Regions from separate parts of the Streptomyces sp. NPDC002825 genome, predicted to be linked through region 3. Evidence: riboswitches for the same ligand, from Rfam matches in the RefSeq annotation. Region 3 holds a riboswitch; each other region holds the start of a gene.

Region 1 (4,190 bases), on a different contig from region 3:
GAACTTCTGACGGGCGTCGGGAGCGCGTGCGCCGGGCGGAACTTCTGACGGGGGTTGGGAGGCGTGCGCCGGGCGGAACTTCTGACGGGGGTCGGGAGCGTGTGCGCCGGGCGGAACTTCTGACGGGGGTCGGGCGTCGGGAGCGCGGCTGCGAAGGGTTCGGCCCCGGGTGCCGGGCCGGCCTCGTACGCCACTCGGCCCCGTGGGAGTCGCCTCACCGTCCCGCGGCGGCCACCCTGGGAGGGCGCGGTGCGGACCGCGGCCGGTCGGACCGGGCAGGAGAGCACAGGTGGGGCACCCCCTAGGAGCGGCGGGCGGAGGACGGCGGGGCGGCGGGGGCCGTCCCGCGTACGGCGGCGCCCGGCGGTTCATCCGCGCGCTGCCCCCGCTGGTCATCGTGGGCGGTGTCGTCTTCGACGTGTTGACCCCGCCCGAGTACACGGCGGCGCCGCTCTTCTCCGCAGCCCCGTTGATCGCCGCGCCCTTCTTCTCCACGCTGACCACCCTGCTCACCGGGATCGCGGCCGTCCTCGCCTCCGTCGGACTGCACGTCTACAACGGCACCACCGACGAGATCCCGGCCCTCACCGAGACCCTGACCGTCGCCACCGTCTCGGCGCTCGCCCTCCTCATCAACCGGGTCGTGCGCCGCAGCGGCGAGCGGCTCGCCTCGGCGCGGGTCATCGCGGAGACCGCGCAGAAGGCGGTGCTGCCGATGCCCGCCGAGCGGATCGGCGGGCTGCAGTGCGCGGCGCGGTACGAGGCGGCGCAGGCGGACGCGTTCATCGGCGGCGACCTCTTCGCCGTCCAGGACACCCCGCACGGGGTGCGGCTGGTGGTCGGGGACGTCCGGGGCAAGGGGATGGACGCGGTCGAGGCCGTCGCCGTGGTCATCGGGGCCTTCCGGGAGGCGGCCGAGCAGGAGCGGAGCCTGGAGGGCGTGGCGCAGCGCCTCGAACGGGCGCTGGCCCGGGAGGGCACCCGGCGGGACGGGCTCGACGCCTTCGAGGGGTTCACCACGGCCGTCCTGGCCGAGATCCCGCGCGGTGACGGGAGCGGGGCCTTCGACGGTTTCGTGCGGGTCGTCAACCGCGGGCACCCGCCGCCGCTGATGCTGTACGCGGACGGGCGGGTGGACACGCTGGAGCCGGGCGAGGCGGCGCTGCCGCTCGGCATGGGGGAACTGGCGGCGTGGCCGGACCGGGCCGAGGCCCGGCCCTTCCCGCCGGGCGCGACGCTGCTCTTCTACACGGACGGCCTCTCGGAGGCGCGGGACGCGCGGGGCGTCTTCTACGATCCGGCGGCGCGGCTCGCCGGGCGGATCTTCCCGGGGCCCGAGGAACTGCTCGACGCGCTCGTGGACGACGTACGGCTCCACACGGGCGGCGGGGCGACCGACGACATGGCGCTGCTCGCGGTGAGCCGCCCGGCGACGGGGCAGCCCGAGCGGCGCCGGACGATGCCGGTGGTGCCGCCGGACGGCTCCGGTCACCCGGTGTAGTCGAGGGGTGTCACTGCGATAACAATTGACTTAACGTCAGATCGCGAGTGTTTGGCGGTCTCTGTCTGAACGGGGGTCAAGTCGGGCGATTACCTCTCAATTCAATGAATGATCAAGAGCAACGGCTTGGAATCGGGACCCCCTGTCTATTAACGTTCGATAACGCAGCGCGGTCGTCCCAGCCGTCGCAAGAGGCGGCACCGTGCGCACGCGCCGAATCCTGAAAAGGAACCGGGGAACCACCACTTGGGGTGAATCGGGCCCCTTCGCACTCGTGCGAGCGAGCCCGTAGGAGACCTTCCTGCTCCGAACCCGTCAGCTAACCCGGTAGGCGAGACGGAAGGAAAGGAGCGCGCCCCCGTGGCGTCCAACACCCCCGCACCCGAAGCCCCCTTCGATGCCTTCGGTGGCGGTGCGGGTCCCGCCGCTCCGGACACCGAGTGGAACCCCACCGAGGGCTCCCTCCGCGCCGAGAGCCGCTCCGGCGGCCGGCACCGGGTCGTCAAGCAGCGCTCCAACTTCGCCCGCTCCTCCACCGTCCTCGGCGTCGGCGTGATCGCGGCCGTCGGCGCGGGCGGCCTCGCCACCGCGCAGGACAAGCCCCCGGTGGCCATATCGCTGCCGGACCTCCCCGACCTGAACCTCCCGGACGCCCACGACCTCCCCGGCGTCGGCGACCTCCTCCCCGAGGAGCACAGCGAGCCCGTCTCCGAGGCCCGCGCCAACCCGAACCCGCTCACCGCCGCCACCTACACCACCACGGCCGACGAGAGCACCCAGCAGGCCGCCGCCCCCGCCGCGGGCGAGGCCCTGCGCGCCCGCATCCTCCAGCAGGCCGAGCAGCAGCAGGCCTCCGCCGACGCCGCCGAGCTCGCCGCGGCCGAGAAGGCGGCGGCCGAGAAGGCCGCCGCGGAGGCCGCGGCCAAGGAAGCGGCCGCGGAGAAGGCCGCCGCCGAGGCGGAGGCGGAAGCCAAGGCGAAGGCGGAGGCGGAAGCCAAGGCCAAGGCGGAGGCGGAGGCCGCCGCGAAGGCCGAGGCCGAGCGTCTCGCCCAGCTCGCCGCCAGCTACTCGCTGCCGGTCTCTTCGTACACCCTCACCGCCACCTACATGCAGGCCGGCTCGATGTGGTCCTCCGGCTACCACACCGGCCTCGACTTCGCGGCCCCCACGGGCACCCCGCTCAAGGCGGTCCACGGAGCGACGGTCAAGTCGGCGGGCTGGTCCGGCTCCTACGGCTACCGGATCGTCCTGGAGCTGGAGGACGGCACCGAGGTCTGGTACTGCCACCTCTCGTCCATGCTGGTCAGCGCCGGCCAGACCGTCAGCACCGGCGAGACCATCGGCCGCGTCGGCGCCACCGGCAACGTCACCGGCGCCCACCTCCACATGGAGGTCCACACCGCCGGCGGCGACGGCATCGACCCGGCGGCCTGGCTCCGCTCGAAGGGCCTGTCGCTCTGATCCCGGAGCGCTGATCCCGGCGCTCTGATCCGGCGCTCTGATCCGGAGCGCTGGATCCCGGTGTGCTGGATCCCGGTGTTCTGATCCTGCGGCACCCATCCCCGGGACGCTGATCCCGGCGCTCGTACGGAATAGGCCCGGCGGCGGAGACGGTTGATCACCGCATGACTTCTCTCCGCACGCTGGGCAGCTCCGACCTGCACGTCTTCCCCGTGGCCCTGGGCGGCAACGTCTTCGGCTGGACCGCCGACGAGGAACAGTCCTTCGCCGTCCTCGACGCCTACGCCGCCGCAGGGGGCAACTTCGTCGACTCCGCCGACGTCTACTCCGCCTGGGCCGAGGGCAACGAGGGCGGCGAGTCCGAGACCGTCATCGGCCGCTGGCTCGCCTCCCGGGGCAACCGCTCCGACATCGTCGTCGCCACCAAGGTCGGCGCCCACCCCCGCTTCAAGGGCCTCTCCGCCACCACCATCAAGGCGGGCGCGGAGGAGTCCCTGCGCCGCCTCGGCACCGACCACATCGACCTCTACTACACGCACTTCGACGACGAGTCCGTCCCGGTCGAGGAGATCGTCACCGCCCTCGACCAGCTGGTGAAGGACGGCAAGGTGCGGGCCGTCGCCGCCTCCAACATCTCCCCGGAGCGGCTGCGCGCCTCCCTCGACTTCGCCGAGGCCGAGGGCCTCACCCGGTACGTCGCCCTCCAGCCGCACTACAACCTGGTCTCCCGCGACACCTACGAGGGCCCGCTCCTGGAGACCGTCGAGCGGGCCGGGCTCTCGGCCGTCCCGTACTACGGGCTCGCGGCCGGCTTCCTCACCGGCAAGTACCGCCCCGGCACCACCGTCGACAGCGTCCGCGCCTCCGGTGCCGCCGGGCACCTGGACACCGAGCGGGGCCGGGCCGTGCTCTCCGCCCTCGACACGGTCGCCGAGGCGCACGAGGCGGAGCTCGCCACCGTCGCCCTCGCCTGGCTCGCCGCCCGGCCGACCGTCGCCGCGCCGATCGCCTCGGCCCGCACGGTCGAACAGCTCCCGGCCCTCGTGGCCGCCGCCGACCTGAAGCTGACGGAGGCCGAAGTCGAGCTCCTCACCAAGGCCTCGGCGGTCTAGCCCGAGCTAACTCCTGTACGGGTTGTAGCCGTCGTAGTCCAGGTACTGCGGCGGCGCCCAGGCCCGGCCCGTCGCCCGCGCCGCGTACGTGAGGGCCGGGGAGGCGACCGCGCGGC
Region 2 (4,190 bases), on a different contig from region 3:
TCGTGGTGCTCGCCGCCGCCGACCGGGACCCGGAGCGGTTCGACGGCCCCGACACCCTCGACCTCGCCCGGCGCGACAACCAGCACCTCGGCTACGGGCACGGCATCCACTACTGCCTCGGCGCTCCGCTCGCCCGCCTCGAAGGTCAGACGGCGCTCGCGACCCTGCTGACTCGCCTGCCCGATCTGCGACTTGCCGCCGACCCTTCCGAACTCCGGTGGCGCGGTGGGCTCATCATGCGTGGTTTGCGCACGCTTCCGGTGGAGTTCTCCCCTTCCGTACCCCTCTTGCACACTGACGGACCATCAGAAATGTGATCTTCACGTGATCGCGGGGCGATCGACTTGTGACGGGCGTTCGAATACCGCTACGTTTCCCGGCAGTCTCAGCCGTCACGCGAAAGGCCCTCCTATGCGTTCCGGGAACGGACGACACCGTCGCCCCCGTCAGGCCCCCGCCATCGTCGTCGCCGCGGGCGTCACCGGATCCGCCATGGCGCTGCCGCTGCTCGCCACCGGATCCGCCTCCGCCGCCGACGCCGCCACCTGGGACCGGGTCGCCGAGTGCGAGTCCGGCGGCCAGTGGAGCGCCAACTTCGGCAACGGCATGTACGGCGGCCTGCAGTTCACCCAGGACAGCTGGGAGCGGCACGGCGGTCTCGCGTACGCGCCCAGCCCCGACCTCGCCAGCCGCGCCCAGCAGATCGCGGTGGCCGAGAAGGCGCTCGCCACGGGCAGCGACGAGTGGGCCACCTGCGCGCCGATCGCCGGCCTGAAGAACGACGGCAAGGCCACGGGTGTGAACCCCGGCCCGACCGTCGTCCCGACCACGCCCACGGGCCCCCTCCCCGAGTCCAACCGCACCACGGGCACCGAAGGCTCGGCGGCCGGGCGCTCCGCCGCGTCCGCGACCCCGGCCACTCCCGCGACGCCCGCCACGCCCAGCGCTCCGGCGACCTCCGCGACCCCGGCCACGCCCGCGACCCCGGCCACGCCCGGCACGTCCGCGAGCCCGGTCACACCCGACGCATCCGTTACGCCCGGTACGCCGGATTCGTCCGAGACGCCGAAGGGTGACGTGCCGTCGGCCACGCCCGGCACCGGCAAGCACCGGGGTGAGGCCGCCCCGGAGGAATCCGGCACAACGGACGGTTCGCTCGAAACCGGCCGACACGCGTCGAGCCCGGACAAGCCTGCGGAAAAGGTCGACTCCACGACGGCGGCTGACGGTGTGAAGCACGCGGGCGCAACGGACAGTCAGGACACTTCGGGCGAATACACCGTGCGACCCGGTGACAGCCTGTCCGACATCGCGGAGGAGAACGAACTCCCCGGAGGCTGGACCGCCCTCTACGACGCCAACCGGGGGACCGTGGGCACCGATCCGAACCTCATCCTGCCTGGTCAGAGCCTTGACCTGACGGCGGGTTCGACGGCGGCGGCGGGTTAGTTCGCGGTCTTATGTCCGGTTCTGGGCAAGTGAGACATGGGTCTCTTCGTCCCAACTGGCGTGTCACGTCCGCAAACTTTGCTTCCGTCACCTCTCACCTGCGCAAACACCGCCCACCGGAGGGCAAGCAGGGGCGATATTTCCGCAATAAGCCTCTTTGAACTTCCGGTGGGTCTGTGTCTACGGTCGTCACCGCTCGCCACCGCGGGCCCCGTCGACCGAAACGCCGAATCCTGCCGTCGGCCGCCGGGAACAGTCGTCGCGCAAGCGCCGAAGGCAGGAGTGGGGGACCCAAGGTAAGTGCCGGTCCCGGCCGTTGAGACAGACGGCCGACGACCGGCTTGGGGTGAAGCCGCGTGCAAGGACACGCGGCCGGGCAACTTTCCGGCCCGAACCCGACAGCTCACCTCACAGGCGTCGGTGAGGAGAATCCCCATGCTGTTTTCCGCCAAGGGCAAACACCGCCGTCCCTCCAAGGCCGCCCAGGTCGCCACGCTCGTCGGCGTGACCGGTGTCGCCGTCGCCGCCCCGCTGCTGACCGCGGGCACCGCCTCGGCCGCCACCACCGCCGAGTGGGACACCGTCGCCCAGTGCGAGTCCGGCGGCAACTGGTCCATCAACACGGGCAACGGCTTCTACGGCGGCCTGCAGTTCACCAACTCCACCTGGGCCGCCTTCGGTGGCACCGCCTACGCCCCGCGCGCCGACCTGGCCTCGAAGGCCCAGCAGATCGCCATCGCCGAGAAGGTCCTCGCGGGCCAGGGCAAGGGTGCCTGGCCGAGCTGCGGCGTCGGCCTCTCCAGCGCCTCGTACGACGGCGGCGCCGCCGAGACCGCCCCGCAGCAGAGCGAGCCCCAGCAGGCCGCCCCGCAGCAGGCCGCCCCCAAGCAGCAGGAGCGTCGCGCCGAGCAGCCGACCAGCCGCAGCGAGCAGCGCAAGGCGCCGAAGACCGTCACCACCCCGACCGGCAAGAAGGTCAAGAAGGGTGACGGCGAGTACAAGGTCGTCGCCGGCGACACCCTCAGCAAGATCGCCCAGGCGCACGGCGTCAAGGGCGGCTGGGCCAAGCTCTTCGAGCTGAACAAGGACGTCGTCGAGAACGCCGACCTCATCTACCCGGGTCAGCAGCTCCACCTGAAGTGAGCCCGGCGGCTCGCGTGAGTCCGGCGGCTCACGCGGCCCCGACGACCCTCCCGCGGTGACCACCCCGGTCCGGCGTGCCCTTCCCCCGTGCGCGCCGGACCGGGGTTCCCCCGTTTCAGGCGGGGCTCCGTGGTTACCGTCCAGTAGATCTGGGGTCCTTCGTCCCGGGATGCGTGCCCTTGGGTCCTTTTTCGTCCCAGGGGGCGGGCGCACGGCGGGCCGGAGCCCCCGAGCCGGTTAGGCTCTTGTCGCAAGGCCACGCGACCCTGCACGACCTTGCGTCACATCCAGCGTCACATCCCAGAAGGAGATGCTCGTGCCGTCCATCGACGTCGTCGTAGCCCGGGAAATCCTGGACTCCCGAGGCAACCCCACGGTCGAGGTCGAGGTCGGCCTCGACGACGGCAGCACCGGCCGTGCTGCTGTTCCGTCCGGCGCCTCCACCGGTGCGTTCGAGGCCATCGAGCTTCGCGACGGTGACCCCAACCGCTACCAGGGCAAGGGTGTCGAGAAGGCCGTCCTCGCCGTCATCGAGCAGATCGGCCCGGAGCTCGTCGGCTACGACGCCACCGAGCAGCGCCTGATCGACCAGGCCATGTTCGACCTGGACGCCACCGAGAACAAGGGCTCGCTCGGCGCCAACGCCATCCTCGGCGTCTCCCTCGCCGTCGCGCACGCCGCCTCCGAGGCCAGCGACCTCCCGCTCTTCCGCTACCTGGGCGGCCCGAACGCGCACCTGCTGCCCGTTCCGATGATGAACATCCTCAACGGTGGGTCGCACGCCGACTCCAACGTGGACATCCAGGAGTTCATGATCGCCCCGATCGGCGCGGAGTCCTTCTCCGAGGCCCTCCGCTGGGGCACCGAGGTCTACCACACCCTCAAGTCCGTCCTGAAGACCAAGGGCCTCTCCACCGGCCTCGGCGACGAGGGCGGCTTCGCCCCGAACCTGGACTCCAACCGCGAGGCGCTCGACCTCATCCTGGAGGCCATCAAGCAGGCCGGCTACGTCCCGGGCAAGGACATCGCGCTGGCGCTCGACGTCGCCGCGTCCGAGTTCTACAAGGACGGCGTGTACGAGTTCGAGGGCAAGTCCCGCTCGGCCGCCGAGATGACCGAGTACTACGAGGAGCTCGTCTCCGCGTACCCGCTCGTCTCCATCGAGGACCCGCTGTTCGAGGACGACTGGGCCGGCTGGAAGGTCATCACCGACAAGCTCGGCACCAAGGTCCAGCTCGTCGGCGACGACCTGTTCGTCACCAACCCGGAGCGCCTCGCCCGCGGCATCGAGGAGGGCACCGCCAACGCCCTCCTGGTCAAGGTCAACCAGATCGGCTCCCTGACCGAGACCCTGGACGCCGTCGAGCTCGCCCAGCGCAACGGCTTCAAGTGCATGATGTCGCACCGCTCCGGCGAGACCGAGGACGTCACCATCGCCGACCTCGCCGTCGCCACCAACTGCGGCCAGATCAAGACCGGCGCCCCGGCCCGCTCCGAGCGCGTCGCCAAGTACAACCAGCTCCTGCGCATCGAGGAGATCCTCGACGACGCCGCGGTCTACGCCGGCCGCAGCGCCTTCCCGCGCTTCAAGGGCTGAA
Region 3 (4,190 bases):
TCTTTGTATACGGCGTGCATGTTAATTCCGGACACTCGCCGTGTTGACGGCATGTTGCGAAACCCTCACGCGGCCGCGCTCCGGGTTTTTGAGCCGGTGCAGCGGCATCGACCGCTCCGCGTGCAGCGCGGTCAGCGACCTCGCCCGCTCGGCGTCGCCGCGCGCCACCGCGTCCACGATCGCGCCGTGCTCGGCCCATGCCTCCACCGGCTGGGCGGGCTGGTCCACCACATACATCCAGGCGATCTTGTGCCGCAGCTGGGTGAGCAGCGCCGTCAGGGCCGGGCTGCCCGAGGCCTGCGCGAGCGTCTCGTGGAACCAGCCGCCGAGCGAGCGCAGATCCTCGCCCTGTCCGCGCCTGGCCCGCTCCTGCCCCAGCCTGACCAGGCCGCGCAGCACCTTGAGGTGCGCCTCGGTGCGCCGCTGCGCGGCCCGCGCGGCCCCGAGCGGTTCCAGCAGCGCCCGCATGTCGAGCAGATCGGCCGCCTCCTGCTCGGTCGGCTCGGCGACGTGGGCGCCCGCATGGCGGCGGGTGACGACGAAGCCCTCTGACTCCAGGGTGCGCAGCGCCTCGCGGACCGGGACGCGGGAGACCCCGTACCGGCGGGCGAGCTGCTCCTCCGTCAGCCGGCTGCCCCGCTCGTACACACCGGAGACGATGTCGTCCCGAATCGCCGTGCATACCGAGTGCGCGGGAATGCGCATGTCCGACCTCCGCTTTGGTCCGCGCGAGTCAATTCCGTCGGCGCCTGTTCTGCGCCCGATCTTCGACTCTATTGCAGCGCGCCGGAATTTCCGATGCCCCAGCGGAATCCATGGCCGTCTTTTGGTCAGCGAAAAGCCCCGGCTCAGTACGAGCCGGGGCTTTTGCGACGCGGTGCGCGGCCGGGGTCGGGTCAGACCTGGACGCCGCGGGCGCGGAGGTACGCGATGGGGTCGATGTCCGAGCCGTACTCGGGGCTCGTGCGCGCCTCGAAGTGGAGGTGCGGGCCGGTGGAGTTGCCGGTCGAGCCCGAGATGCCGATCTGCTGGCCCGGCTCGACGGTCTGGCCGACGTAGACCCCGATGGAGGAGAGGTGGCCGTACTGGGTGTACGTGCCGTCGTTCATCCGGATCACGATGTTGTTGCCGTACGCGCCGCCCCAGCCGGCCTCGACGACGGTGCCGGAGCCGACGGAGACGACCCGGGTGCCGTAGGCGGCGTGGAAGTCGATGCCGGAGTGGCTGCCGGAGGACCAGAGCGAGCCGCCGGTCTTGTAGCCGGTGGAGACGTACGAGCCGGCGACGGGGAGCTGGAAGGAGGCCAGGCGACGGCGCTCGGCCTCGCGGGCGGCGCGCTCGCGCTCGAGCCGGATCTCCTTGGCGCGGGCCTCGGCCTTGCGCTTCGCCTCGGCCTTGGCCTTCGCCTTGGCGATGGCCTCGACGGCCTCCTGCTCCTGGGCGGCGGCCTGGGCGTTGATCGGGTCGACGAGGGAGTCCTCGGTGATGACCTGGGTGAGGCCGGTGTCCTCGACGGAGTGCTTGTCCGTGTCGGCGGCGAGCGCCGGGGAGGCGAGGGTTCCGATGACGCCGGTGGTGGCGATGGTCGCGACGCCGGCGATGCCCGCGCTGCGGCGCGCCATCCGGCTCGGACCACGATGCTTCCCGGTGGCACGGGTGAACGCCATGGAGAGGCTGATCCTTTCCTTCCTTCTCGCCTACCGGGTTAGCTGACGGGTTCGGAGCAGGAAGGTCTCCTACGAGCCCCTCCGTCGAGACGAAGGCGCCCGATTCACCCCAGGGACTACGTGTGGGTCCCCGGCTCCCCAGGCTCGCGCCTGACGGGGACTCGGCGATGACTGTCCGATGCCGCGGGTGCGGCACGTGCAACTGACGAACAGCCGCACCGACGCTATGTCGATCGTCTTTCAATCACCAACCAGACACGCCTTTTGTAAGACATGCCACAGGGCAAACGATCACCCTTACCGACAATACGGACAAAGCGGAGGACCCCGACGAACTATGCCGTCGGGGCCCTCCTGTTGTCGTCTGCCGGCGGGAATCAGCCAGTCACGACGGTCACTTCACCGATGCCCAGAGCGCGCACCGGCTCCGCGACCTGCGCCGCGTCGCCGACGAGGACGGTGACGAGCCGGTCCACCGGGAAGGCGCTGACCACGGCGGCCGTCGCCTCGACCGTGCCGGTTTCGGCCAGGCGCGCGTACAACTGGGCCTGGAAGTCGTCCGGGAGGTGCTGCTCGACCTGGTCGGCGAGCGTCCCGGCGACGGAGGCGGCCGTCTCGTACTTGAGGGGCGCCACGCCCACCAGGTTCTGCACGGCGGTCTCGCGCTCGGCGTCGGTGAGGCCCTCGGCGGCGAGCGTGCGCAGCACCTTCCACAGGTCCTCAAGTGCCGGGCCCGTGTTGGGGGTGTCCACGGATCCGCTGATGGCGAGCATCGCGGCGCCGTTCCCCTCGGCGTCCGAGCGGAGCACCTGACCGAAGGCCCGCACGCCGTACGTGTAGCCCTTCTCCTCGCGCAGGACCCGGTCCAGACGCGAGGTCAGCGTGCCGCCGAGGCAGTACGTGCCGAGGACCTGGGCCGGCCAGACGCGGTCGTGCCGGTCGGGGCCGATCCGGCCGATGAGCAGCTGCGTCTGCACGGCGCCGGGACGGTCCACGATGACGACCCGTCCGGTGTCGTCGGCGGTGATCGGCGGCATCGGCAGCGGCTCGGCCGGCTCACCGGTCCAGGCGCCCAGCGTCTCGGCGAGGACCTTCTCCAGGTCGACGCCCGTCAGGTCGCCGACGACCACGGCGGTGGCCGTCGCGGGCCGGACGTGCGCCTCGAAGAAGGCACGGACGGCGGCGGCGTCGATCGCGGCGACGGTCTCCTCGGTGCCCTGGCGCGGCCGGGACATCCGGGACTCGGCCGGGAACAGCTCCTTGGAGAGCTGCTTCGCGGCACGACGGGCCGGGTTGGCCGTCTCGTGCGGGATCTCGTCGAGACGGTTGCGCACCAGGCGCTCGACCTCGGTGTCCAGGAACGCCGGGGCGATCAGGGCCTCGGAGAGCAGCCCGAGCGCCTTGGGCAGCCGGGAGACCGGGACCTCGAGGGAGACCCGTACGCCCGGGTGGTCGGCGTGCGCGTCGAGCGTGGCGCCGCAGCGCTCCAGCTCGGCCGCGAACTCCTCGGCGCTGTGCTGGTCGGTGCCCTCCGAGAGCGCGCGGGCCATGATGGTCGCGACACCGTCGAGACCGGCCGGCTCGGCGTCCAGCGGGGCGGGCAGGAAGATCTCCACGGCGACGACCTGCTGGCCGGGGCGGTGGCTGGTGAGCACGGTCAGACCGTTGTCCAGCTTCCCGCGGTCCGGGGCCGGGAAGGCCCACGGCTTCGCGGTGCCCGGCTGCGGCTGCGGGTGGAAGTCCATGCTCGTCAAAGACGCGGCGGCGTCGGTCACTGGTCCGCTCCCTCTTCGTCATCGCCGTCGGCGTGGTCGCTCTGCTCGGTCGCCAGGGGCTCGTAGACGAGCACCGCGCGGTTGTCGGGGCGCAGCTTGGCAGCGGCGACCTCACGCACCTCGTCGGCGGTGATCTCCAGGACGCGGTCGACGGCGGTAAGGGCGAGCTGCGGGTCGCCGAACAGCACGGCGAACCGGCACAGTTCGTCCGCGCGGCCCGCGACCGTGCCGAGCCGGTCCAGCCACTCGCGCTCCAACTGGGCCTGCGCGCGCTCCATCTCCTCGGGCGTGGGGCCCTCGGCGGCGAAACGGGCGAGCTCCTCGTCGACGGCCGCCTCGATCTGCGGGACGTCGACGCCACCGGAGGTCTTGACGTCCAGCCAGCCGAGCGAGGGCGCCCCGGCGAGCCGCAGCAGGCCGAAGCCGGCGGCGACGGCCGTACGGTCGCGGCGGACCAGACGGTTGTGCAGCCGGGAGGACTCCCCGCCGCCCAGGACCGTCAGGGCCAGGTCGGCGGCGTCGCACGCGCGCGTGCCGTCGTGCGGCAGCCGGTAGGCGGCCATCAGCGCACGCGCCGGGACCTCCTCCTCGACGACCTCGCGCAGCTGCTCGCCGATGACCTCGGGCAGCTCGCCGGAGCGCGGCTCGGGCTTGCCGTCGTGGGCGGGGATGGAGCCGAAGTACTTCTCGACCCAGGCGAGCGTCTGCACCGGGTCGATGTCGCCGACGACGGACAGCACGGCGTTGT
Region 4 (4,190 bases), on a different contig from region 3:
CGGCCCGCTGCCGAACCCGGCGCCGCAGAACAACGCGCTGCCCGCCCAGGAGCCCGGCACCCGGCCGGCGCGTGCCCTGCCGTACCAGGTCAACGGCAACCTCGACCGGTTCGAGTTCGGCGCCGCGGGCAAGATCCTGGCCTGGTTCTCGATGACCAACCAGGGCGCGGAGGCCAAGCGCTCGGCGCACTTCTCGATCCACCCGCACCAGTACCGGGACACGGCCGCCTGGCAGTACACCGTCGACCCCGGCGACACGGCCACGGACTACTTCAACATCGGCCTCGGCTCGGGCTCGGGGAAGTACGACATCTCGATGATGGGCCCCAACCGCTTCCTCCGGCGGTTCATCGGGGACGCCTCCAAGGCGGGCAAGGCCGTCGAGGTGGCCGCCCGGTTCGCGCCCGAGGCCGGGACGGGCAAGACGGCCCTGTGGTTCAAGATGACGAACACCTCGGCCGGTCCCGTCACCTTCACCATCCGCTCGAACGCCTACCGTTCGGACGGCCCGTGGACGTACACCGTGCCGGCGAACTCCAGCCGCGAGGACTTCTTCAACGCGGTGGCGTACAACGGCGGCTGGTACGACTTCACCGTCTCCGCCGACATCGACGGCACCTGGTCGCGCCGGTACACCGGGCACATCGAGACCGGCGCCGCGAGCGTCAGCGGCTGAGCCACTCCCCCGCGTGCCGGGCGGCGGCCATCCCGCCGCCCGGCACGCGGCCTTCCTGTCAGCGGCCGGCGTGCGCGGCGCGGCGGATCGTGGCGTCGAGGAGGGCCACCGCGTGGGCGGCCGTGCGGCCGGGGGCGCGGTTCCACGGCCCGATCAGCCCCTGCCACCCGCGCGAGCGCAACTCGGTCATGATCCAGGCGGCCGCCTCGTTCATGGTGTCCGTACCGCCGTAGCCGAGCCGGTGGGCCGCGAGCAGCGCACCGCAGACACACCGGGCGCCGCGCGCGTCCCGCAGCTTGTACGGGGCGTTCTGCCAGCCCCACTCCGTCAGCACCAGGCGCGCGTAGCCGAGGTGGACCGAGGGCCGCAGCTCGGCCTGCCCGATGCGGCGCCAGGCATGCAGCCGGTCCGGCAGCACGGCTCCCAGACGGCCGGGAAGACGGCGCTCGACGGGCAGCGCCGGGGGCAGGGCGGCGAGCGCGTCGGCCACGAGCCGGTCCACCGGCACGCTGAGCAGCTGCCGCCAGCCGTCCTCCGCCGGCGGGGACGCGTCCGGGGCGGGCCAGTCCGTGACGATCCGCTGCCAGGTGGCGCTCTCGAAGAGAGCGGCCGCCTCGCGGTCGAGGGCATCGAGGGCGTCCGGGGTGTCGGCACGGCTGAGCAGGGAGGGGGAAGGCGGCATGGACGTGACTCCTGGGTCGACTGCCTCCATCTTTCAAGACAAATGTCGGTTTTGCCACTTTTACTCCGAGCCGGTGAGTCGCCCCCCCGAACGCCCCATCGCGGGGATTTCACCCCGAATTACCCACCCCGGAATTAGAGCCCAAATTCGGACATTACTCTCCGGGTGACGCGACTCACTTATGCGACCCGACCGCTCGGCGGCGCCTTCCTCCACCCCGTACCGGACAAGGAAGTTCGACACCCACGGCACGGCATCGATCATGAATCGACCGAATTCATTGATCCATTACCCGGCGCACGGCATCCACTCCTCTTGTTATCCGTCGCATTACTGGCCTACGGTCACCTCCATTCGAGCGGAACGCCCAATCCTGCCGCCGCTCGTTAAACCTCCCTTTTCACCCGACGGCAGGAGCGGGGGACCCACGAATACGCCGGTCCGGAATCCGGAACGGCTCGGGGTGAAGCCGCGTGCGCGCGGCCGGACATCTCCCGTCCGAACCCGACAGCTCACCCCGCAGGCGCCGGAGAGGACACCGTCATGCCTGCTCACGGTAAGCACCGCCGCCCCCGCCGCAGCCCCGTCTCCCGCGGCCTCGCCCTGGTCGGCACCGGTGGCGCCGCCCTGACCCTGCCGCTGATCGCCCCGGCCGTCGCCGGCGCGGCGCCCGTCTCCGGCGCCCCGCAGATCGCCCCGCAGACTCTTGCCGCCCCGGCCGCGCCGGCCGCGGCCAAGGCACCCGCCGCCGCGCAGACGTACACCGTGGTGAGCGGCGACTCGCTTTCCCTGATCGCCCACAAGAAGGGAATTCAGGGCGGCTGGAAGAGCCTTTACCGTGCCAACAAGAGCGTCGTGGGTGACAATCCGTCACTCATTCGCCCCGGCATCGAACTGACGATTCGTCGGGATTCCGCGAAGGCAGCTCCCGCGAAGGCCAAGGCCAAGAAGTCCGCCGTCTCCACCGGCAAGGGCTCCTCCGCCGCCGCGGCCGCCCCTGCCGTCGCCAAGGCCGCCCCGATCGCCGCCACCAACTACGCCGACAACCTCGACGGCTGGATCCGGGAGTCGCTGGCCATCATGGGTCAGCACGGCATCCCCGGCACCTACGACGGGATCCTGCGCAACGTCATGCGGGAGTCCTCCGGAAACCCCCAGGCCATCAACCTCTGGGACTCCAACGCCGCCGCCGGCACCCCCTCGAAGGGCCTGCTCCAGGTCATCGAGCCGACGTTCCTCGCCTACCACGTGCCCGGCACGTCCATGGACCTGTTCGACCCGGTCGCCAACATCACCGCCGCCTGCAACTACGCGGCCGACCGCTACGGCTCCATCGACAACGTCAACTCGGCGTACTGATCCCCTTTCCCCGGAAGTGCTCCTGGAACCAGGAGGTGGCGAGGTCCGCCACCTCCTCCAGGGCACCCGGCTCCTCGAAGAGGTGGCCGGCGCCGCCCACCACGGAGAGCCGGTTCTCACAGCGCAGCAGCGCCTGGGCCCGCCTGTTGAGGTCCAGGACCAGCGCGTCCGCGCCGCCCACCACCAGGAGCGTCGGGGCGCGCACCCGCGCCAGGTGCTCGGCCGCGAGGTCCGGCCGGCCGCCGCGTGAGACGACGGCGCTCACCGGGGACGCGGGATCGCCCGCCGCCCACAGCGCGGCGGCCGCGCCCGTGCTCGCGCCGAAGTACCCGAACGGCAGCCCGGTGCTCTCGGGCCGCGCGGCCAGCCACTCCGTGGCCCCGGCGAGCCGCCCCGCCAGGAGCGGGGTGTCGAAGACATGCGCCCGGTCGGTCGCCTCCGACTCGGTCAGCAGGTCGAAGAGCAGCGTCCCCAGGCCCGCCCGGTTGAGTGCCTCGGCGACGGCCCGGTTCCGCGGGCTGTGGCGGCTGCTGCCGCTGCCGTGCGCGAACAGGACGATGCCGCGCGCGCCCTCGGGCACCGCGAGGCGCCCGCCCAGGGTGACCCCGCCGACCGGGATCCGGACGTCCGTGTCCCGCACGACGGGGTCCCGCCCGGCCCTGTTCCGGTCCAGGCACTCGATGACCTCGGCATCCGGGGTCTGCGAGAAGTCCTGGTAGAACTGCCCGATCGCGAAGAACAGCTCCGGCGCGTGCACGCTGACGGTCTCATCGGCCTCACCGCCGAGGCGGGCCGTCCAGCCACGCGGCGCCACCGGGACCGCGAGGACGATCCGGGCCGCGCCCCGCGCCCGTACCACCCGGCAGGCCGCCAGCGCCGTGGCCCCGGTGGCCAGCCCGTCGTCGACCACGACGACCGTCCGCCCTTCGAGGGGTACGGACGGCCGGCTGCCCCGGTAACGCTGGGCGCGCTGCTCGAGCTCGGCGTGCTCCCGCTCCTCCACCGCGGCGAGATCACGCTCGCCCACCCGGGCCTCCTGCAGCACCCGCTCGTTGAGCACCCGCACGCCACCCTCGCCCAGGGCGCCCATCGCGAGCTCCGGCTGATAGGGCACCCCGAGCTTCCGCACGAGACAGATGTCGAGCGGCGCGTCGAGGGCGTCGGCCACCTCCGCCGCCACCGGGACGCCGCCCCGTGGCAGCCCGAGGACCACGACGTCATGGCCCTTGAGGTGGTCGAGGAGGGGGGCCAGCTGCCGCCCCGCGTCCGTGCGATCGCTGAAGAACATGGTCCGCCGCCCTTCCGCCTGCGCGGCTCGGGCCCCGGGGAGGAACGGTGTGCCCCGTCCCCTGCCCGTCTCTCCAGGGTAGTCGGGCGCGTCCCCGGTCGACGGGGTCCGACGCCGCCCTCAGGCTCCGAGAAAGGCCTCGATCGCCTCGGCGAGGGCCTGCGGGGTCTCCTCGGGGGCGTAGT

The links. A riboswitch is a leader RNA that binds a small molecule or an ion and turns the genes downstream of it on or off. The one in region 3 is predicted to bind cyclic di-AMP.
Region 1: linked by a shared signal. The riboswitch ahead of ABT041_RS18315 (M23 family metallopeptidase) and the one ahead of ABT041_RS22065 (M23 family metallopeptidase) in region 3 are both predicted to bind cyclic di-AMP.
Region 2: linked by a shared signal. The riboswitch ahead of ABT041_RS32855 (transglycosylase family protein) and the one ahead of ABT041_RS22065 (M23 family metallopeptidase) in region 3 are both predicted to bind cyclic di-AMP.
Region 4: linked by a shared signal. The riboswitch ahead of ABT041_RS05770 (LysM peptidoglycan-binding domain-containing protein) and the one ahead of ABT041_RS22065 (M23 family metallopeptidase) in region 3 are both predicted to bind cyclic di-AMP.

Annotation. Positions count from the first base shown of each region.
Region 1 covers NZ_JBEOVH010000013.1:21,184-25,373, reverse strand. Annotated here, with positions in the region: gene ABT041_RS18325 (MerR family transcriptional regulator) at 1-10, shown strand, start outside; gene ABT041_RS18320 (PP2C family protein-serine/threonine phosphatase) at 290-1,501, shown strand; cyclic di-AMP (ydaO/yuaA leader) riboswitch at 1,703-1,850, shown strand; gene ABT041_RS18315 (M23 family metallopeptidase) at 1,862-2,962, shown strand; gene ABT041_RS18310 (aldo/keto reductase) at 3,127-4,074, shown strand; gene ABT041_RS18305 (PrsW family intramembrane metalloprotease) at 4,081-4,190, opposite strand, start outside.
Region 2 covers NZ_JBEOVH010000035.1:42,707-46,896, forward strand. Annotated here, with positions in the region: gene ABT041_RS32845 (cytochrome P450 family protein) at 1-317, shown strand, start outside; gene ABT041_RS32850 (transglycosylase family protein) at 412-1,449, shown strand; cyclic di-AMP (ydaO/yuaA leader) riboswitch at 1,708-1,881, shown strand; gene ABT041_RS32855 (transglycosylase family protein) at 1,885-2,592, shown strand; gene eno (phosphopyruvate hydratase) at 2,903-4,189, shown strand.
Region 3 covers NZ_JBEOVH010000017.1:29,464-33,653, forward strand. Annotated here, with positions in the region: gene ABT041_RS22060 (GntR family transcriptional regulator) at 22-705, opposite strand; gene ABT041_RS22065 (M23 family metallopeptidase) at 897-1,667, opposite strand; cyclic di-AMP (ydaO/yuaA leader) riboswitch at 1,680-1,844, opposite strand; gene ABT041_RS22070 (M16 family metallopeptidase) at 2,045-3,412, opposite strand; gene ABT041_RS22075 (M16 family metallopeptidase) at 3,439-4,190, opposite strand, start outside.
Region 4 covers NZ_JBEOVH010000003.1:234,173-238,362, forward strand. Annotated here, with positions in the region: gene ABT041_RS05760 (phosphocholine-specific phospholipase C) at 1-676, shown strand, start outside; gene ABT041_RS05765 (DUF6197 family protein) at 735-1,358, opposite strand; cyclic di-AMP (ydaO/yuaA leader) riboswitch at 1,742-1,897, shown strand; gene ABT041_RS05770 (LysM peptidoglycan-binding domain-containing protein) at 1,902-2,717, shown strand; gene ABT041_RS05775 (phosphoribosyltransferase family protein) at 2,701-4,005, opposite strand; gene ABT041_RS05780 (alpha/beta fold hydrolase) at 4,126-4,190, opposite strand, start outside.